DNA from 3 places in the Actinosynnema sp. NPDC023587 genome. Region 1 is predicted to be linked to each of the others. Evidence: riboswitches for the same ligand, from Rfam matches in the RefSeq annotation. Region 1 holds a riboswitch; each other region holds the start of a gene.

Region 1 (7,776 bases):
GCCTTCAGGACGCCCTGAACCTGGGCTGGAAGCTGGCCGCCGAACTGCACGGCTGGGCACCCCCGGACCTGCTGGACACCTACGAGTCGGAACGCCGCCCGGTCGCCCGACGCGTGATCACCCACAGCCGAGCCCAGTCGGCCCTGCTGTCCGGAGGTCCCGACATCACCGCGCTCCGCGAGGTCCTGACCGAACTCCTCCAGGACGAGACCGCCGTCCGCCGCGTCTCCGACCTGATGTCCGGCGCGGACACGGTCTACGCCATGGACACCGCACCCCACCCGCTCACCGGCCGGTGGATGCCCGACATCCCCCTGCCGGACAACAAGACCTTCGCCCACCTGGCCCGCGACGGCCGCCCGCTACTGCTCGACTTCACCGACGACGCGGCGCTGAGCACCACCGCCATCCCTTGGGCGGACCGGGTGGACGTCCACACCACCTCCACACCGAACCCACCAGCCGACGCGGTTCTGGTCAGACCGGACGGTTACGTGGCCTGGGCGGGCACCACACCGAACGACCTGGCCCACGCCCTGCGCCGGTGGTTCGGCACACCGGCCGCGACAACTCCTCGGTGAACCGCAGCCCCTCGACACCCTTCCCCGACCAGCCGATCGGATGCGCGAGCGAAAGGCCCGGTTCGGGTCGGGTGTCGGTCATCTCGTGGCGGGAGCACTGCGGTCCGGTCAGAGCCCGAAGCGAGGGGTGGCGAACGGCCAGTCGCGGGCGATCCACTCGGGCACGAAGGCATCGAGCGCGCGTTCGAGTTCGGTGCCCGCGTACTCGTCCACCACCCACCACGAGATGAGGGCGTCCTCGGCCGGGTCGATGTACACGCACCCCAGCAACGCGGTCTCGTCGTTGTCGAACAGCGCGTAGTTGAACGACTCGTGCGCCTCGGCTTCCTGGGCGTGGCGGGCGAGGTCGGCGCGGTTCGCTTCGTAGCTCATGGTCGCGGGCGGCCAGTTCCACTGCTCGCCGAAGATCGACCACAGCCGTTCCCGCGAACCCATGACGGCGGGGTAGTCCCGGTCCGCATCGGACTCCTGGATGGGCCTCAGGTGGTGGTCTGCGCCCAGGTCGACGCGGGTGGGGTGGACGAAGTCGGACGGCAGCCAGGACATGGCCGGATTGTGCGTCATCAGAAAGCGCGCCGTAAAGCCGGTGCGGTCTCCGGAAGACGACCTGCGGGAAATCCAGTGGCACGACGAGAGGAGCAGACCCGACACTGCGCGGATGGCCTTGCCGAACGGCTTGACGCTGCGCACCGCCGAACCACGTGATCTGGACCAGATCGCCGCGCTGCTGACCGAGCGCGGCGACCCCGAGGACGCCGTCGACCACCGCTTGGTGGTGTCGGACCCGGACGCCGGGTGGGGGACGTGCGCGGTCGTCGTGGACGGCGATCGGGTCGTGTCCACGATGACGTTGCTGGACGAGGAACTCGTCCTGGACGGGGTGGAGATCCGCGCTGGACAGGTCGAGCTGGTGGCCACCCACCGGGACTACGAGGGGCGCGGGCTGGTCCGGGAGCTGATGGGGTGGGCGCACGAGCGGTCAGCGGCGCGCGGGCAGCGGGTGAACGTGATGATCGGCATCCCGTACTTCTACCGGCGGTTCGGCTACACCTACGCGATCCCGATCGCCCCGACGCGGGACATCGTCGGCACGCCGCCGACGAGTACCGACACGGTGCGCGAGGCGACGTTCGACGACATCCCGGCGATGGCTGCGTTGCAGGATGCCGAGCAACGCCACGCGGACCTGCGGATGCCGCACGGGACCGAACTGTGGCGTTGGCTGGTGGCGCGGGGCGGCAGCACCCAGTGGCTGGTGGAGCGGGACGGCGTGCCGGTGGGCACCGGCCGTTCGACTCCTCCGGAGGAGGGCGTCCAGTTGTGCGAGGTGGCCGCCGTGGACGCCGCCGCCCTGCACGCGCTGATCGCGCACACCGGGGCGAGGTCGGCGAACGAACGGCCGGGGACGGTCGCGGGCGAAGCGCTCGAACCTTTCCTAGGCCCGGTGCCGGAGCAGGCGAAGTCGTACTACGTGCGGGTCGCCGACCCGGTGGCGTTGCTCGACCACCTGCGCCCGGTGTTCGGCAGGCGGTTGGCGGCCTCGTCGTTCGCCGACGAAACGGGCGAGGCCGTCGTGTCGTTCTACCGCTCGCACGTCCGCCTGCCGTTCCACGCCGGCGAGGTGGGCCCGATCGTCCTCGGCGGCGTGATGCAGGCACCGCACGCGGTGGGTGGGGCCGGGGTCGCGCCGGACGTGCTGGAGTCGCTGCTGTTCGCGCCGCACGGCCTGCGCGGGCTGGCCGCGCGGTGCCCGGACGTCTACCCCGGCCCGAACGAGGACCTGATGCACGTCCTGTTCCCGCCGGTCCGGAGCGACCTGCTGACCTTCTACCTCCCGTAGCCGACCGATTCGACGCCCGAGCCGTGCCGGACAGGCCTGACAGTCCGGACAGGCTCGACAGCGGATCGGTGGCGGCGGGCAGACTGGCCACGTGTCCGACTACTCCTCAGTGCTGTCCACCCTGCGTCAGGTTCGCGGTCTCAGCCCGTTCTTCGCCTTGGACGTGGGTCGTCCCGCGCCCGGTGCGGACGAGGGCGGTTGGCGGACCGGCGAGGATCTGCTGGGCGGGGCGGTGCTGCCGGACACCTTGCGGTCCATCGGTGAGCGGTATCGGACCGATGAGGCCCGGGTTTCGGCGTCCTTGTTCTTCCTCGGGTACACCGCTCGGCTGCTCTGCCCGACGGTCGCCGCGCACGCCGTCGACGGGGTCGCGCCGGACATCCGGCCGGGGAACGTGTGGTGGCACTTCGGCCCGGACGGGATGCGGGTGCGGATTGACGAACCCGTGCCGGGCGTGTCGATCTCCGAGTCGTTGGAGCCGGTGGTGGCCGCCATCCGGGAGGTGGTGCCGGTGGCGCGGGGACTGCTGTGGGGCAACGCGGCGTCCTCGATCGCCGGGGCGTTGCGGACGGTGAGTCGCAGTGGCACGGCGTCCGCCGAGCAGTGCGTGGCGTTGGGCGAGCGGCTGTTGGGCGAGCCGCCGTTGCGGGACTCCGGTGATTTCCTCCCGTCCACCGGCGAGGTCGCGTTCCGGCGACGCAGTTGCTGCCTCTACTACCGCCTCGACGGCGGGGGGACGTGCGGCGACTGCCCGTTGCCGCCGCGCTGAGTCCACCTCAACGCATCCACCCGCCTCCACCCGCATCCGGGGCACCGACCAGTCGGGAAGTTCGGACGTGACGTTGACGTCGACGAACCGGAGACGGCGGGGCTGAGCGTGATGAAAAGCCGGAAGCGTGACGAAAAGCGGCCGACAGGGCGTCCGGGTGCGCTTCGGACCACGGAGCCGTCACCTGCGGTGTCGGCCTGATCAATCCAAGAATCAGGACAAAAGCGGCGCTTGATCGTGTGGGGTGCACGTGAGGTGGACAACAACTCGTCTGGTCGGTTGTGCCTGCCCGTGGTGGACATCTACGGTTCCACAGCCGCAGTGGACGGGAAGCCGGTGGGAATCCGGCGCGGTCCTCGCCACTGTGACCGGGGAGCCAACCCGCCGAGAACGTCACTGGTCGCACGGTGCGACTGGGAAGACGCGGGGACGGTAGCGATCCGGGAGTCAGGAGACCGGCTGCGGCGAGAGTTGTCGTTGACCTTCCACGAGGTATGGAGGAGGCCGTCTTGACGAGCCCCGCGCACCCCCTGTCCATCCCCATCCCCAAGTGGGCCTACGCCGTCGCACTCGTCGCCCTGCTGGTCACCTGGCTGGTGCTCCAGGAGAACGGCATCGCACTCGGGCACGCCGCCGAGTCGCTGCACGAGTTCTTCCACGACGGGCGTCACGCGCTCGGCGTCCCGTGCCACTGATGCCGGCCGTGGACACCTACAAGAACGTACTGCTGCGCGGGATCGGCGCGGGTGGCGTCGCCGGTCTGCTCGCGGGTCTGGTCGGCCTCGTCGTGGTCGAGGTGCCGATCCGGGCCGCGCTGGCCGTGGAGGAGGCGCGGGCCGCGACCGAGACCGTCGAACCCGGCGCGCACGACCACGGCGAGATGTTCGGTCGGGGCACGCAGATGCTCGGTGGCGTGCTCGCGGCGGTGATCGTCGGGTTGGCGGTCGGCGCGCTGTTCGCCACCGCCTACGCGGGCTCGCGGCGCTGGTTCGCGGACCGGCCGCCGTTCAGCCGGAGCGTGACGCTCGGGGCGGCGGTGTTCGGGGCGGCGGCGCTGCTGCCGGCCGTCAAGTACCCGGCCAACCCGCCGGCGGTGGGCGACCCGGAGACGGTGGACTACCGGACGGTGCTCTACCTCGGGCTCATCGCGGCCGGTCTGCTGGTGGTGTTCGGGGCGAGCTTGCTGGCATCCCGACTGGCCCACCTGGGCGGGCCGGTCCGGTTCACCGTGGTCGCGCTGGCCGTGGTCGTCGCGTTCGCGGTGATCCTGCTGGTCTTCCCCGGCGCGCCGGACGCGGTGCCGGCGGACGTGCCGAGCAGCGTGCTGTGGGAGTTCCGCCTGGCGTCGCTCGCCGAAACCGCCACCCTCTGGCTGGGTCTCGGCGTCGTGTTCGGCCTTCTGGTCGATCCGTCGGTACGCAGCGGCACCAAGGCGAAAGCCGTCGCCGCCTGATCACGGCTGACAGCACACGGCTGACAGCACTGCGGAAAGCACACAGCAAAACAGCACATGGCGGATGAACGGCACGCCCCTCGCGGTACGCACAACGGGGGACGTGCCGTTTTCGCACGAGTGTGGTGCGAGCTGTCCGAATCAGACTGTCCGAATCAACTGCCCGGATCGAGTTCCCCGATCACACTGCCCCGATCGAGTTGCCCGGGTCAGGCGCGCAGGGCGGCGAGGGCGGTCAGGTCGATCCCGACCAGGGAGTCGCGGAAGATCCTGCGCTCCCCCGCCGGCACCGGCACGTCGCACGGCACGACGAGCACCGTGCACCCCGCCGCCACGGCCGAGGTCACGCCGGTCGGCGAGTCCTCGATCGCGACGCACGCCGCCGCGTCCACCCCCAGCAGGTCGGCGGCCTTGAGGTACGGGTCCGGGAGGGGTTTGTTGCGGCCTCCGACCTCGTCACCGCACACCGTCACGTCGAACAGGTCACGGCCGATGGTGTCCAGCGCGAGTTCGGTCAACCCCCGCTCGGTCGAGGTCACCAACGCCATCGGCACGCCCGACGCCCGCACCGCGCGCAGCGCCTCCCGCGCCCCCGGACGCCAGGGCAGCCCGGCGCGGAACACCTCTTCGGTGCGCCGCAGGATCCACGCCGCGCCGTCCGCCGTCTCCTCCTCGGTCGGCGTCACGCCGACCTCGGCGAACAGGAGCGCCATGGTCGTGGGCATGTTCGACCCGACCATGGCCTGACGGGTCTCCAGCGACAGCGTGCCGCCCAGCTTCTCGGCGAACTCGTAGAGCGGGATGTCCCACAGCTTCTCCGAGTCCAACAGCGTGCCGTCCATGTCCCACAGCACCGCTCCGACGTCCCACCGCACCGCTTCGGCGTTCACCACGGGGCTTCCTCCACCTTCACCACACGGACCTTCCCGCTCTGCACCCCGCACCCCTCTGGTCGGGACCTACCGCCGACGCGGTTCAGCCGAGAGCCGAACACCGGGTTCAGCCGCCGCGCAGGTGTTCGGACCGTCGGACGGTCTCGGCGCGGCGGATCGGGTCGGGTGGCGTCCACCGTTCCGGCACACCCGCCGTGACCTGCGCTGTCGACCAGGGGCGGCGCACCGGGGCGGAACCGGGGGCGGGCCGCGCCGCACGTCGCGACGAGCCGGTCGGCCGGCACGCCCGGGACGGGCGGGGGGACACGAGCCGACATGCCACAAGCCTACGGCGTCGGGTCTGCGGCGGTGGTCGTAGTCTGACCCGGTGACCGATCCGGACCAGGCCGCCAAGATCCCCTTCGACCCCGCGAAACCGCTCACCAACCCGATCATGGTAGCGGCGTTCGAGGGGTGGAACGATGCTGGAGACGCTGCCAGCACGGCGATCGAGCACCTCCAACTGACCTGGGACGCCACGCCGCTCTCGGAGATCGATCCGGACGACTTCTACGACTTCCAGGTGACCCGCCCGACCGTCCGCATGGTCGACGGCATCACCCGAAGGGTGGAATTCCCGACCACGCGCCTGTCGGTCTGCCGGCCGCCGGGATCGGCCACGGACGTGGTGCTGGTGCACGGCATCGAACCGAACATGCGCTGGCGCAGGTTCGCGGGCGAGCTCCTGGGCCACATCGAGGACCTGGGCATCACGACGGTGGTCACGCTCGGCGCGCTGCTCATGGACACCCCGCACACCCGGCCGGTCCCGGTGACGGGCACCGCCTACGACGCGGCGGCGGCGCAGAAGTTCGGGCTGGAGCGGTCCCGCTACGAGGGGCCGACCGGCATCGTCGGCGTGTTCCAGGACCTGTGCGTGCAGGCGGGCGTGCCGGCGATCTCGTTCTGGGCGGCGGTGCCGCACTACGTCTCCCAGCCGCCCTCGCCCAAGGCGACCCTGGCGCTGCTGCACCGGGTCGAGGAGGTGCTCGACGTGGAGGTGCCGCTGGGCGCGCTGCCCGAGCAGGCCGAGGAGTGGGAGCGCACGGTCAGCGAGATGGCCGACGAGGACGAGGACGTGCGCAACTACGTCCGGGCGCTGGAGGAGCGCGGCGACGCGGAGATCCAGATCACCGAGGCGAGCGGCGACGCGATCGCGGCCGAGTTCGAGCGCTACCTGCGCCGTCGCGGTCACGGGCCGGGGCGCGGGCCGACCGGCATCTGACGCTGATCACACCCGGGCCGCGCGCGGGTGCCCGTGGGGGACACTCGGCGGGTGGCTGAGGTGCGGAAGAGCCCTCGACGGCTCGCGGTGGTCGGGCTGTACGCGGGGGGTTTCCTCGGGCCGTTCGGCGGTGCCATGACCTCGTCCGTGCTGCCGGAGATCGGCGGGGACTTCGCGGTCTCGGCGGGTGCGGCGGCGGCCACGCTGACCGGGTACCTGCTGCCGTTCGCCGGGTTCATGCTGTTCTCGGGGACGTTGGGCGAGCGCTGGGGCGCGCGGCGGACGATCCGGGGCGCGTACCTGGTCTACGCGGTGGCGTCCGTGCTGTGCGCGGTGTCGTGGTCGTTCCCGGTGCTGCTCGGCGGGCGGGCGTTGCAGGGCGCGGCGAACGCGTTCACCACTCCCCTGCTGCTGGCGGCGATCGCGGCGGTGACGCCCAAGGAGCGGTTGGGCCGCGCGCTGGGCGTGTTCGCGTCCATGCAGGCCGCCGGGCAGACGTCCGCGCCGCTGGTGGGCGGGCTGGCGGCGGAGGCGTCGTGGCGGTGGGCGTTCGTCGGCGCGGCGGTGGTGGCGGGGTTGCTGGCCGCCGCCGGGGTGCCCGCCGATCAGCCGCGCACCGCGCAGCCGCCGAGGCTGCGCGCCGCGTGGCGGCCGGAGGTGTTGCGGTTGGCGGCGGTCGGGTTCGTCGGGTGGGGGTGCCTGGGCGGGGTGTCGTTCCTGGTCGCGCTGCGGCTGGGCGACGATTTCGGGTTGGGCGCGGGCGAGCGCGGCCTGGTGCTGACCGGGTTCGGCGTGGTCGGGATCATCTGCGCCCGGCTGACCGGGTGGATGATCGACCACGTCGGCCCGCGCCGGTGCGTGCTGCTGGGCACCACGGTCGGCTCGGTGCTGCTGGCGCTGATCGGGATCTTGCCGAGCCTGGTCGCGGTGGGGGTGCTGTGGGCGGCGGCGGGCGCGTTCTCGCAGGCGGTGATCG
Region 2 (7,776 bases), on a different contig from region 1:
TCCACGCCGGGCACGCGCGGCGAGTGGATGTCGTACACGCCCGGCCCGACGCCCCGGCCGAACCCGGCCGACCGCAGGTCGTCCAGGACCTCCATCCCCGACCGGGCGGCCTCGATGGTGGTCACGTCCGCGCCCAGGCCGTCGATCGCGTCGATGACCTCGCCGAACTCCGAGTAGCACAGGTGGGTGTGCACCTGGGTCCCCGCCGCCGCGCCCGAGGTGGCCAACCGGAACGACCCGACCGACCACTCCAGGTACGCCGCGTGGTCGGCCCGCCGCAGCGGCAGGAGCTCGCGCAGCGCGGGTTCGTCGACCTGGACGACCCGGATGCCCGCCGCCTCCAGGTCGGCGATCTCGTCGCGCAGCGCGAGCGCCACCTGGTCGGCGGTCTCGCCCAGCGGCTGGTCGTCGCGCACGAACGACCACGCCAGGATCGTCACCGGGCCGGTCAGCATGCCCTTCACCGGCCGCGTGGTCAGCGACTGCGCGTAGGAGCTCCACGGCACCGTGATCGGCGCGGGCCGCGACACGTCACCGTGCAGGACCGGCGGGCGCACGCACCGGGAACCGTAGGACTGCACCCAGCCCAGGTCGGTGACCGCGAACCCGTCGAGGTGCTCGGCGAAGTACTGCACCATGTCGTTGCGCTCGGGCTCGCCGTGCACCAGCACGTCCAGACCGATGTCCTCCTGCAACGCGATCACCCGCGCGATCTCCTCGCGCATCCGCTCCTCGTACTCGTCGCGGGACAGCTCCCCCGACCGCAGCCCGGCGCGGGCGGTGCGGATCTCGGTCGTCTGCGGGAACGAACCGATGGTCGTGGTGGGCAGCGCGGGCAGGTCGAGGTGCGCGTCCTGCGCGGCGGCGCGTTCGGCGTACGGCGCGCGGTCGCGGTCCTCCGGCCCCAGCGCGGCCAGCCGCGCCCGCACGGTCTCGTCCCGGCGGGGAGCGGCGACCGGCTCGTCGGCCACGTCCGCCCACCCGCCGTCCACGCCGTCCCGCAGCGCCTGGCCGAGCAGCACGACTTCGCGCACCTTCTGCCGCGCGAACGCCAGCCGCCCGCGCACCTCCGGTTCCAGCGCCGTCTCGGCGGCCAGGTCGTAGGGCACGTGCAGCAGCGTCGAGGAGGTCGAGAGCACGACCTCGGCGGCCGAGCCGAGCAGCGACGCGGCGGTGGCCAGCGCGGCCCGCAGGTCGGTGCGCCACACGTTGCGGCCGTCGACCACACCGGCCACGAGGGTCTTGGCGCGCAGCGCGGGCACGCTCGCGACGCCGGCCGCCGTGCCCGCGACGAGGTCCACGCCGATGGCCTCGACGGCGGTGCCCGCCAGCACCTCCAGCGCCGGGCCGAGCGCGCCGTAGTAGCCGGTGACCAGCAGCTTCGGCCGGGAGTGCAGCGCGGCCAGGCGGGTGTAGGCCCGGCCGAGCGCGGCCAGTTCGGCCGGCGGGCGGTCGGCGGCGAACGCGGGTTCGTCCAGTTGCACCCACGCGACGCCCTCGGCGGACAGGGCCACCAGCAGCTCGACGTAGACGTCGACCAGGTCGTCCAGCCGGGCCAGCGGGTCCGCGCCCTTGGCCAGCAGCAGGAACGTCACCGGTCCCAGCACCACGGGCCGGGTGGTGATCCCCAGCTCGCGGGCCTCCCGGTACTCGGCCAGCGGCTTGTCGCCGGCCAGCCGGAACTCGGTGTCGGGGTCGATCTCGGGCACCAGGTAGTGGTAGTTGGTGTCGAACCACTTGGTCAGCTCCAGCGGCGGCAGCTCGTCGGTGCCGCGCGCCGCCGCGAAGTAGCTGTCCAGCTCCGACTCGCGCCGGTAGCGCCGTGGCACCGCACCGACCAGGAAGGCCGTGTCCAGCACGTGGTCGTAGAACGAGAAGGTGTTGGACGGTACCGAGTCCAGCCCGGCGTCGCGCAGTTCCGCCCAGGTGGCCGCGCGCAGTTCGGCCGCGACGGCCGAGAGGGCCGCGTGGTCGATGCGCCCGGCCCAGTACCGCTCGACGGCCCGCTTGAGCTCCCGTCGGGGACCGATCCGGGGGTAGCCCAGGACGGTGGTGCCGATTCCACTGGTCACTAGCTCTCTCCTCGCGAGCGTGCGTGAACGCCGGAGCTTCCCGGGGCGCGCTTCGCGGGCGGCGCGAGGCCGCGTCCGCCGCGACCCGCCCGAGAGGTCACCGGACACCGCGCACCCGGTGGGCGCGCGGGCGGGTGGCAGGTCTTCGGACTCGCGGGCGCACACCTCACGCCTACCGGCCGTCGCTTCCCACGCTCACGCGCAGTGCTTGGTTGACGGCTTTCGTTCCCGCTCACCGCTGCGGGGCAGTCCCGGACTCCCACCGGGTTCCCTCTTGCCTCGCCCCGACCGACGATCGACCAGGGCGAACCACCAGCACCCGCGAGCGTAGCGCAGCGCGGGGACCTCTCCCGAGGAACGGGAACCGCCGCCGCGATCGCCTTCGGGTGCCGGTGCGGGATGTCACCGAGTCGTCCGGGAGCCCGGCCCGGTCCCCCCGCTGCCTCCGAGGTCGGCGATGCGGCCGTTTCCCGCCGGCCGGCACCGGTTTCCGGCGAGCCGCGTTCCGCCTTCTCCACAACTCCCTGCCGCGCAACCGTTTCGCGGTCGACGACGGCGCGGCCCACCGACCGCGGCGTGGCGCGGGTGAGGTGCCGACCTGGGCCCGGAGACGCGTGTCACGCGATGCACATCGCCCCGCGACACGCCCATGTGGGGCCCGGTTGCGAACGGATCTACAACATGTAGTGTCTCGCCCGTCGAAGGTTCCGACGCCCTCCCCGAGGGCCGAGGAGGCAAGAGGGAACCCGGTGCGAATCCGGGACTGCCCCGCAGCGGTGAGCGGAAACAACCGCCGTCAGACAGCACTGGGAGCGCGTGCTCCCGGGAAGCGACGGCCAGTAGGTCCGGCTGGACAGCCGGGTGTCCGCGAGTCCGAAGACCTGCCGTCGATGCGCGCGCCGGCCGGCGCGCGCGTGTCCGGGGCCTCGTGGGCGGGCCGACACGGATGGTCGCGCCGTTGCGCGCGCTCTGTGCGGTCGCCGCGTGCTCCGGGCCGTTGAGGCTCGCGAGGAGAGGGCTTTGTCGACCACAACCACGGGCACCGGTGTCGCGCAGGTTCGAGTGATCCGCCGCGACGGCACCGTCTCGGCCTTCGACCCCACCAAGATCCAGGTGGCCATGACCAAGGCGTTCCTGGCGGTGGAGGGTGACGTCGCGGCGGCGGCGTCCCACCTGCACCCGCTCGTGGCGGAGTTGACCGCCCAGGTGGAGAGCGCCCTGCTCAAGCACGCCCGCCCGGAAACCACCCTGCACATCGAGCAGATCCAGGACCAGGTCGAACTGGTGCTGATGCGCGGCGGCCACCACAAGGTCGCGCGCGCCTACGTGCTGTACCGCGACGAGCACGCCAAGGCCCGGCAGGTCGTACCCGCGCCGGTGCAGTTCCGGGTCAAGGGCGCGGACGGCGACCTCGTCCCGGTGGACTGGGCGCGGATCGCGGTCGTGGTCGGCGAGGCGTGCGCCGGCCTGGCCGACGTGTCGGCGGACCCGGTGCTCTCCGAGGTCCGGCGCGCGCTCTACGACGGCATCTCGGTGGACGAACTGGCCGTCGCGCTGGTGATGTCGGCGCGCACGCTGGTGGAGACCGAGCCGAACTACTCCTTCGTCGCCGCCCGCCTGCTGCTCGACCAGTTGCGCCGCGAGGTGCTGACCAGGGTCGCGGGCCGCCCGGTCGAGGCGACCGGCGAGCAGATGTCCTACCTGGACTACTTCCCGGACTACGTCCGGCTGGGCATCGAGCTGGACCGGCTGGACCCCGCGCTGGAGTCGTTCGACGTGGCGCGCATCGCGGCGGCGATCCGCCCGGAGCGCGACGCGAAGTTCGACTTCCTGGGCATGCAGACGTTGTACGACCGCTACTTCCTGCACGACCACGGCGTCCGGTACGAGCTGCCCCAGGCGTTCTTCATGCGGGTCGCGATGGGCCTGGCGCTGCGCGAGGACGACCGCGAGGCGCGGGCGATCGAGTTCTACGAGCTGCTCTCCACGTTCGACTTCATGTGCTCCACCCCGACGCTGTTCAACTCGGGCACCACCCGGGCCCAGCTCTCGTCGTGCTTCCTGACCACGGTCGACGACGACCTGGCGAGCATCTTCCAGGGCTACCAGAACAACGCGCTGCTGGCGAAGTTCTCCGGCGGGCTGGGCAACGACTGGACCCCGGTGCGCGGCATGGGCGCGCACATCAAGGGCACCAACGGCCAGTCGCAGGGCGTCGTGCCGTTCCTCAAGATCGCCAACGACACGGCGGTCGCGGTGAACCAGGGCGGCAAGCGCAAGGGCGCGGCCTGCGCGTACCTGGAGACCTGGCACGTCGACGTCGAGGAGTTCCTCGACCTGCGCAAGAACACCGGCGACGACCGGCGGCGCACGCACGACATGAACACCGCGAACTGGGTGCCCGACGAGTTCCTGCGCCGGGTCGAGGCGGACGCCGAGTGGACCCTGTTCTCCCCGGACGAGACGCCGGACCTGCACGACTCCTACGGCCTGGACTTCGCCACCCGCTACCGCGCCTACGAGGAGGCGGCCGACCGGGGCGAGATCCGCGTGTTCAAGCGCGTCCGCGCGACGGACCTGTGGCGGCGGATGCTGACCATGCTGTTCGAGACCGGCCACCCGTGGATCACCTTCAAGGACCCGTGCAACCTGCGCTCCCCGCAGCAGCACACCGGTGTCGTGCACTCGTCCAACCTGTGCACCGAGATCACCCTGAACACCAGCGCCGACGAGGTCGCGGTGTGCAACCTCGGCTCGGTCAACCTGGCCAACCACGTGACGGCCCAGGGCCTGGACGCCGAGCGGCTGCACCGCACCGTCCACACCGCCGTGCGCATGTTGGACAACGTGATCGACATCAACTTCTACACGATCCCCGAGGCCCGCCGGTCCAACCTGCGGCACCGGCCGATCGGCCTGGGCCTGATGGGTTTCAGCGACGCGCTGTTCACCCTGCGGCTCGTGCCCGGCTCGCCCGAGGCGGTGGAGTTCGCCGACCGCAGCATGGAGCACATCGGCTACCACGCGCTGTCGGCGTCGGCGGACCTGGCCCGCGAGCGCGGCAGCTACGAGTCGTTCGAGGGCTCGCTGTGGAGCCGGGGCGTGCTGCCGATCGACTCGATCGCGCTGCTCGCCGACGCCCGGGGCGGGGCGCTGGACATGGACACCTCGTCCACCCTGGACTGGGACGCGCTGCGCACCAGGGTGCGCGGCGGGATGCGCAACTCCAACACCATGGCGATCGCCCCGACCGCGACGATCTCCAACATCTGCGGCGTCGGCCAGTCCATCGAGCCGCTGTTCCGCAACCTGTACGTGAAGTCGAACATGTCCGGCGACTTCACCGTCCTCAACCGCTTCCTGGTCGACGACCTCAAGGCGCTGGGCCTGTGGGACGAGGCGATGGTGTCGGACCTGAAGTACTTCGACGGCTCGCTCGCGCCGATCGACCGGGTGCCCGAGGAGCTCAAGGCCCTCTACGCCACCGCGTTCGAGGTCCCGTCCGAGTGGCTGATCGAGGCCGGGTCGCGCCGCCAGAAGTGGATCGACCAGGCGCAGTCGCTCAACCTCTACATCGCCGCGCCCAACGGCCGCAAGCTGGACAACCTGTACCGGCTGGCCTGGCACAAGGGTCTCAAGACGACCTACTACCTGCGGTCCACCGCGGCCACCAGCGTGGAGAAGTCCACGTTGCGCGGCACCGACGGCAAGCTCAACGCCGTCCGTCCGGGCTCCGCGCCCGCGCCGACGCCCGTGCCCGCCGTCGCACCCGCGCCGACGCCCGCCGCGCCGCCCGCACCGGCCGGGCCCCCGTCGATCCCGACCACGACGTCGGACGACGCGCTCGTCTGCTCCGTCACCGACCCCGACTGCGAGGCCTGCCAGTGACCACCGACCTCCCCGACACCTCCGGCCTCGGTTCCATCGCCCGGGGCGCGGACCGCGTGCACGTGGACGACAAGTCCATGATCAACGCGCGCGCCGACGTCAACCAGCTCCTGCCGCTGAAGTACCACTGGGCGTGGGAGAAGTACCTGGACGGCTGCGCCAACCACTGGATGCCGACCGAGGTCTCCATGCAGGCCGACATCGCCCTGTGGCGCTCCCCCACCGGCCTCACCGACGACGAGCGGCACGCGATCAAGCGCAACCTCGGCTTCTTCGCCACCTCGGAGTCGTTGGTGGCGAACAACATCGTGCTCGCCGTGTACCGCCACCTGACCAACCCCGAGTGCCGCCAGTACCTGCTGCGCCAGGCGTTCGAGGAGGCCGTGCACACCCACACGTTCCAGTACATCTGCGAATCGCTCGGCCTGGACGAGGGCGAGCTGTTCAACATGTACCGCGAGGTCCCGTCGATCACCGACAAGGCCGCGTGGGCGCTGAACTACACCCAGCACCTCGAAGACCCCGAGTTCCGCACCGGCACGCCGGAGACCGACCAGGCGTTCCTGCGCGACCTGGTGGCGTTCTACGTCGTGTTCGAGGGCATGTGGTTCTACACCGGCTTCGCCCAGATCCTGTCGTTCGGGCGGCGCAACAAGATGATCGGCATCGCCGAGCAGTACCAGTACATCCTGCGCGACGAGTCGATCCACCTGAACTTCGGCATCGACTCGATCAACCAGATCAAGATCGAGAACCCGCACCTGTGGAACGACGCCTTCCAGGCCGAGGTCCGCACCATGCTGGGCGAGGCGTGCGAGCTGGAGATCGCCTACGGCCGCGACACCATGCCCAACGGCCTGCTCGGGCTCAACGCCGAGCAGTGCGAGCAGTACATGCACTTCATCACCAACCGGCGCTGCGCGCAGCTCGGCCTGGCCCCGGTCTTCGGCCCGTCCGACAACCCGTTCCCGTGGATGTCGGAGGCCATCGACCTGAAGAAGGAGAAGAACTTCTTCGAGACGCGCGTCACCGAGTACGCCTCGGGCTCGTCGCTCGACTGGGACTGATCCTCCCGGGGGCCGGGGCCGCCGCCCCGGCCCCGCGCCCGGCACACCCGATCCCGCCGCGACACCGGAGTGGAAAGGCGACCAGCAGTGCGCTGCCCGTTCTGCCGCAACGCGGATTCCCGCGTGGTCGACTCGCGCGAAGTCGACGAAGGCCAGGTGATCCGCCGCCGGCGGTCCTGCTCCGGTTGCGGGCGCAGGTTCACCACCGTCGAGGAAGCCGTGCTGGCCGTGGTCAAGCGCTCCGGCGCGACCGAACCCTTCAGCCGGGACAAGGTGGTCGACGGCGTCCGCCGCGCGTGCCAGGGCCGCCAGGTGGACGACGACGCCCTGCACCTGCTCGCCCAGCGCGTCGAGGAGTCCATCCGCGCCACCGGCTGCGCCGAGATCCCCAGCCACGAGGTGGGCCTGTCCATCCTGGGGCCGCTCAGCGAGCTGGACCAGGTCGCCTACCTCCGCTTCGCCAGCGTGTACCGCTCGTTCTCCTCCGTGGAGGACTTCGAGAAGGCGATCGCGGCACTGCGCGCCGGGCCGGACGACCCGGCGGGCGACCCCCCGGAGGTTCGGGGGTAGGCGGCGAACCGACTCCTGCCGCCGAACGGGTGACAGGTCGTCGAACCGGCTAACGACCGCGCGGTGGCGGCGAACCCACGGGGTGCCGCTCCGATTTCCGCCGGCACCCGCCGACCGCCGAAGAGGACGAACCCATGACGTCGTCACGCCTGTTCCGTTGCGCCGCAACGGTCCTGCTC
Region 3 (7,776 bases), on a different contig from region 1:
GTTGGGCGAGTACCCCAGGCGCGTGATGGCCTGGCCGACCGCCTCGCGCGCCCTGGTGCTGACGTAGGGCTCGCCGTTGATCACCCGGGACACGGTCGACTTGGACACCCCGGCAGCGCGGGCGACCTCTTCGAGGCGGGTCGTGGCCCGACGTGGCCTGGGCCGGTCGACGGCGTCGGTCACGGCGCGACCGTCGCGACGAGCGCGTTGCCCCGGGCAACCTGGGAGTACCACATGGCGTTCATCTTAGGAGTCCGCACCCGCGTGCCGAAGCCGATGTGCACGATCCCGAACCTCGTGGCGCGGCCCTCGGCCCACGCGAAGTCGTCCACCGACGACCAGGCGGTGCCCGGCCGCTCGCCGCTCCCCGAAGACCCCGGCGGATCGCTCCGCCGGGGTCGTGATGTCGAGCGGCCTAGCGGCCGTCCTCCAGGTCGCCCTCGGTCTGGAGGTACACCGCGCGCAGCGCGTCCAGCGTCGCCGCTTCGGGGTGCTCCCACATCCCCCGGTCCGCCGCCTCCAGCAGCCGCTCGGAGATCCCGTGCAACGCCCACGGGTTCGACTCGGTGAGGAACTTCTGGTTCTCCGGGTCCAGCACGTAGCTCGCCGCCAACTGCTCGTACATCCAGTCCGCGACCACGCCGGTCGTGGCGTCGTAGCCGAACAGGTAGTCGACCGTCGCCGCGAGCTCGAACGCGCCCTTGTAGCCGTGCCTGCGCATCGCGGCCAGCCAGCGCGGGTTCACCACGCGGGCGCGGAAGATCCGGTTCGTCTCCTCGTGCAGCGTCCGCGTGCGCACGGCGTCGGGCCGGGTGCTGTCGCCGACGTACGCGGCGGGTGCCTTGCCGGTCAACGCCCGCACGGTCGCGATCATGCCGCCGTGGTACTGGAAGTAGTCGTCCGAGTCGGCGATGTCGTGCTCGCGGGTGTCGATGTTCTTCGCCGCGACGGCGATCCGCCGGTAGGCGCTCTCCATGTCCTGGCGCGCCTCGACACCGTCGAGCTCGCGCCCGTACGCGTAGCCGCCCCACACCGCGTAGACCTCGGCCAGGTCGGCGTCGTCGCGCCAGTTCCGGCTGTCGATCAGCGGCAGCAGGCCCGCGCCGTACGCGCCCGGCTTGGAGCCGAAGATCCGCAGCGTCGCCCGCCGCCGGTCGCCGTGCGCCGCCAGCTCGACCTCCGCGTGCGCCCGCACGAAGTTGTCCTCGGCCGACTCGTCCAGCCCGGCCACGAGCCGCACCGCGTCGTCCAGCAACGCCACCACGTGCGGGAAGGCGTCCCGGAAGAAACCGGAGATCCGCACCGTCACGTCGATGCGCGGCCGGCCGAGCTCGGCGAGCGGCACGACCTCCAGGCCGGTCACCCGGCGCGACTGGTCGTCCCACACCGGCCGGACGCCCAGCAGCGCCAGCACTTCCGCGATGTCGTCGCCGGAGGTGCGCATCGCCGAGGTGCCCCACACCGACAGGCCCACCGACGGTGGCCACTCGCCGGTGTCCGCGCGGTAGCGCTCCAGCAGCGAGTCGGCCATCGCCTGACCGGTCTCCCAGGCCAGCTTCGACGGCACCGCCTTCGGGTCCACCGAGTAGAAGTTGCGGCCGGTCGGCAGCACGTTCACCAAGCCCCGCAACGGAGATCCGCTCGGGCCCGCCGGCACGTACCCGCCGTTCAAGGCGTGCAGCACGTTGGTCATCTCGTCGGTGGTGCGGGCCAGGCGCGGCACCACCTCCAGCGCGCCGAACTCCAGGATGCGCGCGACGTCCTCGTCGTCGGTCACCGTCCGGGCGACCGCCGGGTCCCAGTCCGCCGCCTCCATGGCCTCCACGAGTTCCCGCGCCCGCGCCTCGACGGCGTCGGTGGCGGTGCGGGTGTTGTCCTTGAGCCCCAGCGCTTCCCGCAGACCGGGCAGCGCGGCCACCTGGCCGGCCCACACCTGCTTGGCCTGGAGGATGGCCAGCACCAGGTTGACCCGGGCGGCCCCGGTCGGTGCCTCGCCGAGGACGTGCAGGCCGTCCCGGATCTGGACGTCCTTCACCTCGCACAGCCAGCCGTCCACGTGCAGGATCAGCTCGTCGAACTCGGCGTCGTGCGGCCGGTCGGCCAACCCGAGGTCGTGGTCCAGCTTCGCGGCCTGGATCAGGGTCCAGATCTGCGCGCGGATCGCGGGCAGCTTGGCCGGGTCCATCGCGGCGATGTTGCCGTGCTCGTCGAGGAGCTGCTCCAGGCGCGCGATGTCGCCGTAGCTGTCCGCGCGGGCCATCGGCGGCACCAGGTGGTCGACCAGGGTCGCGTGCGCGCGGCGCTTGGCCTGCGTGCCCTCGCCCGGGTCGTTGACCAGGAACGGGTAGATCAGCGGCAGGTCGCCCAGCGCGGCGTCCGGCCCGCAGCCGGCGGACATGCCGACCGTCTTGCCGGGCAGCCACTCCAGGTTGCCGTGCTTGCCGACGTGCACCACGGCGTCCGCGCCGAATTCGGCCTCCAGCCAGCGGTACGCGGCCAGGTAGTGGTGGCTCGGCGGCAGGTCCGGGTCGTGGTAGATGGCGATCGGGTTCTCGCCGAACCCGCGCGGCGGCTGGACCATCACCACCACGTTGCCCGACCGCAGGCCGGCCAGCACGATCTCGCCCTCGCGGTCCTTCGAGCGGTCCACGAACAGCTCGCCGGGCGCTTCGCCCCAGTGCCGCTCCATGTCCGCGCGGGTGTCGGCGGGCAGCGTCGCGTACCACTCGCGGTAGCGCCCGGCGGGCAGCCGCACCGGGTTGCCCTGGAGCTGCTCCTCGGTCAGCCAGTCGGCGTCCTGGCCGCCGGCCGCGATGAGCGCGTGGATCAGCGCGTCGCCGTCGAGGTCGGCCACGCCCGGCAGCCCGGTGCCGATGTCGTAGCCGTTGTCCCGCAACGCGGCCAGCAGCCGGACCGTGCTGGCGGGGGTGTCCAGGCCGACCGCGTTGCCGATCCGCGAGTGCTTCGTCGGGTACGCCGAGAGCATGACCACGATCTTGCGCTCGGCCGGCGGGATGTGCCGCAGCCGCCCGTGCCGCACCGCGATCCCGGCGACGCGCAGCGCGCGTTCCGGGTCGGCCACGTACACGGTCAGGCCGTCCTCGTCGATCTCCTTGAAGGAGAAGGGGACGGTGATGATCCGGCCGTCGAACTCGGGGATCGCCACCTGCGTCGCGGTGTCCAGGGGGGACAGCCCGTCGTCGTTGCCGTCCCACGCCGCGCGGCTGCTGGTCAGGCAGAGCCCTTGCAGGACCGGGACGTCCAGCTCCGCCAGCGCGCCCACGTCCCAGGCGTCGTCGTCACCGCCGGCCGACGCGGTGGCGGGCTTCGTGCCGCCCGCCGCCAGCACGGTGACCACCAGCGCGTCGGCCTTGCGCAGCTCGGCCAGCAACGCCGGTTCGGCGGTGCGCAGCGACGCGCAGTACACCGGCAGCGCCCGGCCGCCCTTCTCCTCGACCGCGTCGCACAGGGCGTGCACGAAGGCGGTGTTCCCGGCCACGTGGTGCGCCCGGTAGTACAGGACCGCGACCACCGGCCCGTCGCCCTCGACCGCCGGCCGCTCCAGCACGCCCCAGTTCGGCGCGGCCTCCGGCGGGTCGAAGCCGAACCCGGTCAGCAGGACCGTGTCGGACAGGAACTTGTGCAGCTCGGCGAGGTTCACCGGGCCGCCGTGCGCCAGGTAGGCGTGCGCCTCGGCGCAGACGCCGCCGGGCACCGTGGACAGCTCCATCAGCGGCGCGTCCGGGTTCTGCTCACCGCCCAGCACCACGACCGGGCGGGGACCGGCCAGCAGCCGGTCCAGGCCCTCCTCCCACATCCGCCGACCGCCCAGGATGCGCACCACCACCAGGTCGACGCCCTCCACCAGGGCGGGCAGGTCGTCCGGGGTCAGCCGGGCGGGGTTGCCCAGTCGGAAGTCGGCACCGCTGGAGCGGGCGGACAGCAGGTCCGTGTCGGAGGTCGACAGCAGCAGGATCACGTGCGGGCTCCATCCCTCGGGGGTCCTCGCCCCGGTCGTAGGGGACGGCGGGCGGAGTTCCTGACTCCCGGGCTCGCGCCCGGTCACAGTGGCGGGACCGCGCCGGATTCACACCGGCTTCCTCCTGTTGCTTCGCCGTTCGGAGGTCACCCTAACGGGCGGTTAGCATCCAGCCCATGCCCCAGGACCGCGAGCGCCCCGACGCCTGCCCCGGCGCGGTCGACGTGCACCGGGCCGCCGACGGCGGGCTGGCGCGGGTGCGGCTGCCCGGCGGCACGCTGACCGCCGCCCGGTTCGACGTCCTCCGGCGGGCCGCGCTGGAGCTGGGCGACGGCGGGATCGAGCTCACCTCGCGGGCGAACGTGCAGATCAGGGGCCTGGCCCCGGGTGCGGAGCACGAGCTGGGCGCACGCCTGCGCGCCGCCGGGCTGCTGCCCTCGCCGACCCACGAGCGGATGCGCAACATCATCGCCGCGCCGCTGGAGGACAACCAGGACCTGGTGGACGCGGTGGACGCCGCGCTGTGCCGGGTGCCCGGCCTGGCCGACCTGCCCGGCCGCTTCCTGGTCACGATCGGTGCGGCGGTGAGCGGTCTGGGCGGGGACATCGGCCTGGTGGGTGACGCGCTGTTCCTGGCCGGCCGCGACTCGGGACTGCGCGTGACGGACCCGGTGGCGTCCGTGGTCGCCGCCGCGCGCGAGTTCCAGGCGATCCGGGGCACCGCGTGGCGCTTGTCCGAAGTGGACGGCGGTGTGCGGCGGATCACCGCCGCGCTGGGCGTCCCGGGGCCAGCGGTCGTCGCGCCCGCTGTGATTCCGGTCGCACCCGGCCCGCACGGCGACCGGGTGGTGGCGGGTGTGCCGCTGGGCCGGTTGGACGCCCGGCTGCTGGCCGGCACGCCGGTCCGGGTCACCCCGTGGCGCAGCGTCGTGGTGCCGCCGGGGACGGACACGTCGGGCCTGTTCACCGACCCCGCGTCGCCGTGGCACGGGGTGTCCGCGTGCACCGGCCGGCCGGGCTGCGCGAAATCCCTGACCGACGTGCGGGCGGACGCGAGCCGCTGGATCGGCACCCCGCACCGGGGCTCGGTGCACTGGTCGGGCTGCGCCCGGCGGTGCGGCCGGCCGGCGGGCGACGTGGTGGAGTTCGTCGCGACCGGCGACGGGTACGAGGAGATCAGGTGACCAGCTACATCAGAGACGGCGCGGAGATCTACCGCCGGTCGTTCGCCACCATCCGGGCCGAGGCCGACCTGTCGGGTCTGCCGGCGGACGTCGCGCGGGTCGCGGTGCGGATGATCCACGCGTGCGGCATGGTCGACCTGGTCGACGACATCGGCCACTCCCCCGGCGTGGTCGCCGCCGCGCGGGGTGCGCTGCTGGCCGGCGCGCCGGTGCTGTGCGACGCGCGGATGGTCGCGTCCGGCGTGACCCGGGGCAGGCTGCCCGCCGACAACGAGGTGCTGTGCCTGCTCGGCGACGCACGGGTGCCCGCGCTGGCGCGGGAGATCGGCAACACCCGCAGCGCGGCGGCGCTGGAGCTGTGGGGCGACCGGCTCGACGGCGCGGTGGTCGCCATCGGCAACGCGCCCACCGCCCTGTTCCACCTGCTCGACCTCATCGCCGCGGGCGCTCCCCGGCCCGCCGCCGTGCTGGGCATCCCGGTCGGGTTCATCGGGGCCGCCGAGTCCAAGCAGGCCCTCGCGGAGAGCGGTCTGGAGCACCTGGTCGTGCGCGGTCGGCGCGGTGGCAGCGCGATGACCGCGGCGGCCGTCAACGCGATCGCGAGCGAGGACGAATGACCGGCAGGCTCTACGGCGTCGGGGTCGGTCCCGGCGACCCGGAACTGGTGACCGTGAAGGCCGCCCGGCTGATCGGCGAAGCCGACGTCGTGGTGTTCCACAGCGCCCGGCACGGCCGCAGCGTCGCGCGCCGGATCGCCGAACCGTACCTGCGCGGTGACCAGATCGAGGAGCAGCTCGTCTACCCGGTCACCACCGAGGACTCCGACGACTACCAGGGCGAGATCGACGCGTTCTACGCCGAGTGCGCCGCGCGGCTGGCCGCGCACCTGGACGCCGGGCGGACCGTCGTGGTGCTGGCCGCCGGCGACCCGTTCTTCTACGGGTCCTACATGCACCTGCACAAGCGGCTCGCGGACAGGTACCCGGCCGAGGTGGTCCCCGGCGTCACGTCGGTCAGCGCCGGTTCGGCGGTGATCGGCCGGCCGCTGGTGGAGCGGGACGAGGTGCTGACCGTGCTGCCGGGCACGCTGCCCGTGGACGCGCTGACCGCGCACCTCGCGACGGGCGACCCGGTGGCGGTGGTGAAGCTGGGCCGCACGTTCCCGCGCGTGCGGGAGGCGCTGGAGCGCGCCGGGCGGCTGGACGAGGCGTGGTACGTGGAGCGCGCGACGACCGGCGGCCAGCGCACCGCGCCGCTGGCCGAGGTCGACCCGGACGGCGTGCCGTACTTCTCCCTGGCCCTGCTGCCCAGCAAACCCGCACCCGCCGAAGCCGCACCCGCCGGGCACCCGCCCGCCGAAGCCGCACCCGCCGAGTCCGCTCCCGCCGAGTCCGCTCCCGCCGGGCACCCGTCGACCGGGCGCGGGCAGGTCGTCGTGGTGGGGCTGGGCCCGGCGGGTCCGGAGTGGCTCACGCCCGAGGCGCGGCAGGCGCTGGCCGAGGCCGAGGACCTCGTCGGGTACGTCACCTACCTCGACCGGGTGGCCGACGTCGCGGGGCAGCGCAAGCACGCCTCGGACAACCGGGTCGAGTCCGAGCGCGCCGCGTTCGCGCTGGACCTGGCGAAGCGCGGCCGGAAGGTCGCGGTGGTCTCCTCCGGCGACCCGGGCGTGTTCGCGATGGCCGGCGCGGTGCTGGAGGTGGCCGCCGAGGAGGAGTTCGCGGACGTCCCGGTCCGGGTGCTGCCCGGCGTGACCGCCGCGCACGCCGTGGCGAGCCGGGCCGGCGCGCCGCTGGGCCACGACTACTGCGTGCTCTCGCTGTCCGACCGGCTCAAGCCGTGGGAGGTCATCGCCGAGCGGCTGGAGGCCGCCGCGCGGGCCGACCTGGTGATCGCGATCTACAACCCGGCTTCGCGCAGCCGCCGCCGGCAGGTCGAGGCGGCGCGCGAGCTGCTGCTCCGGCACCGCTCGCCGGACACGCCGGTGGTGATCGGCCGGGACGTCGGCGGGCCCGAGGAGGACGTGCGGGTCGTGCGGCTGGCCGACCTCGACCCGGCGGCGATCGACATGCGGTGCCTGCTGATCATCGGCTCCTCGCAGACCCTGCGCACCGGGCGCGGCGTGGTGTTCACGCCCCGGCGCTACCCGTCCTGAGCGCCGCCGGCACCCGATCCGAGCCACGTCAGCGCCGCGTCGACCGTCGCCACGGTCGGCGCGGCGGGCGCGGGCGGGCGGCGGACCACCACCACCGGCAGCCCGAGGGCGCGCGCGGCGACCAGCTTGGCCGCCGTCATGTCGCCGCCGCTGTCCTTGGTGACCAGGACTTCCACGGCGTGGCGGCGCATCAGCGCGAGCTCACCGTCCACGTCGTACGGACCGCGAGCCAGCACGACCTCCAGCGCGGTGGGCCCGGCCGGCGGGTCGACGGTCCGCGCCACGCCGGCGGCGAACGCGCCCAGCCCGTCCCGCCCGGTGGTCACGAACGCCCGCCGGCCGCCGACCACCCGCGCCGCCTCCGCGACCGAGTCGACCCACGTCCAGCGGTCGCCCGCCCGCTCCGCCCAGCCCGGTCGGCGCAGCACCAGCAGCGGCACACCCGCCTCGGCGGTCGC

What was found. A riboswitch is a leader RNA that binds a small molecule or an ion and turns the genes downstream of it on or off. The one in region 1 is predicted to bind cobalamin.
Region 2: another riboswitch for cobalamin. It lies ahead of AB0G01_RS28175 (ribonucleoside-diphosphate reductase subunit alpha); the one in region 1 lies ahead of AB0G01_RS31540 (CbtB-domain containing protein).
Region 3: another riboswitch for cobalamin. It lies ahead of cobN (cobaltochelatase subunit CobN); the one in region 1 lies ahead of AB0G01_RS31540 (CbtB-domain containing protein).

Annotation. Positions count from the first base shown of each region.
Region 1 is NZ_JBFABG010000018.1:64,806-72,581, reverse strand. It holds gene AB0G01_RS31560 (FAD-dependent monooxygenase) at 1-581, shown strand, start outside; gene AB0G01_RS31555 (N-acetyltransferase) at 690-1,127, opposite strand; gene AB0G01_RS31550 (GNAT family N-acetyltransferase) at 1,240-2,421, shown strand; gene AB0G01_RS31545 ((2Fe-2S)-binding protein) at 2,513-3,190, shown strand; cobalamin riboswitch at 3,479-3,669, shown strand; gene AB0G01_RS31540 (CbtB-domain containing protein) at 3,700-3,885, shown strand; gene AB0G01_RS31535 (CbtA family protein) at 3,885-4,643, shown strand; gene AB0G01_RS31530 (HAD family phosphatase) at 4,853-5,536, opposite strand; gene AB0G01_RS31525 (PAC2 family protein) at 5,904-6,800, shown strand; gene AB0G01_RS31520 (MFS transporter) at 6,852-7,776, shown strand, end outside.
Region 2 is NZ_JBFABG010000013.1:87,431-95,206, forward strand. It holds gene metE (5-methyltetrahydropteroyltriglutamate--homocysteine S-methyltransferase) at 1-2,072, opposite strand, end outside; cobalamin riboswitch at 2,191-2,401, opposite strand; cobalamin riboswitch at 2,758-2,976, shown strand; gene AB0G01_RS28175 (ribonucleoside-diphosphate reductase subunit alpha) at 3,093-5,960, shown strand; gene AB0G01_RS28180 (ribonucleotide-diphosphate reductase subunit beta) at 5,957-7,027, shown strand; gene nrdR (transcriptional regulator NrdR) at 7,115-7,597, shown strand; gene AB0G01_RS28190 (hypothetical protein) at 7,732-7,776, shown strand, end outside.
Region 3 is NZ_JBFABG010000007.1:248,196-255,971, forward strand. It holds gene AB0G01_RS20845 (LacI family DNA-binding transcriptional regulator) at 1-183, opposite strand, end outside; gene AB0G01_RS20850 (family 1 glycosylhydrolase) at 180-500, opposite strand; gene cobN (cobaltochelatase subunit CobN) at 416-3,979, opposite strand; cobalamin riboswitch at 4,013-4,147, opposite strand; gene AB0G01_RS20860 (hypothetical protein) at 4,156-5,163, shown strand; gene AB0G01_RS20865 (precorrin-8X methylmutase) at 5,160-5,780, shown strand; gene AB0G01_RS20870 (precorrin-2 C(20)-methyltransferase) at 5,777-7,318, shown strand; gene AB0G01_RS20875 (cobalt-precorrin-6A reductase) at 7,306-7,776, opposite strand, start outside.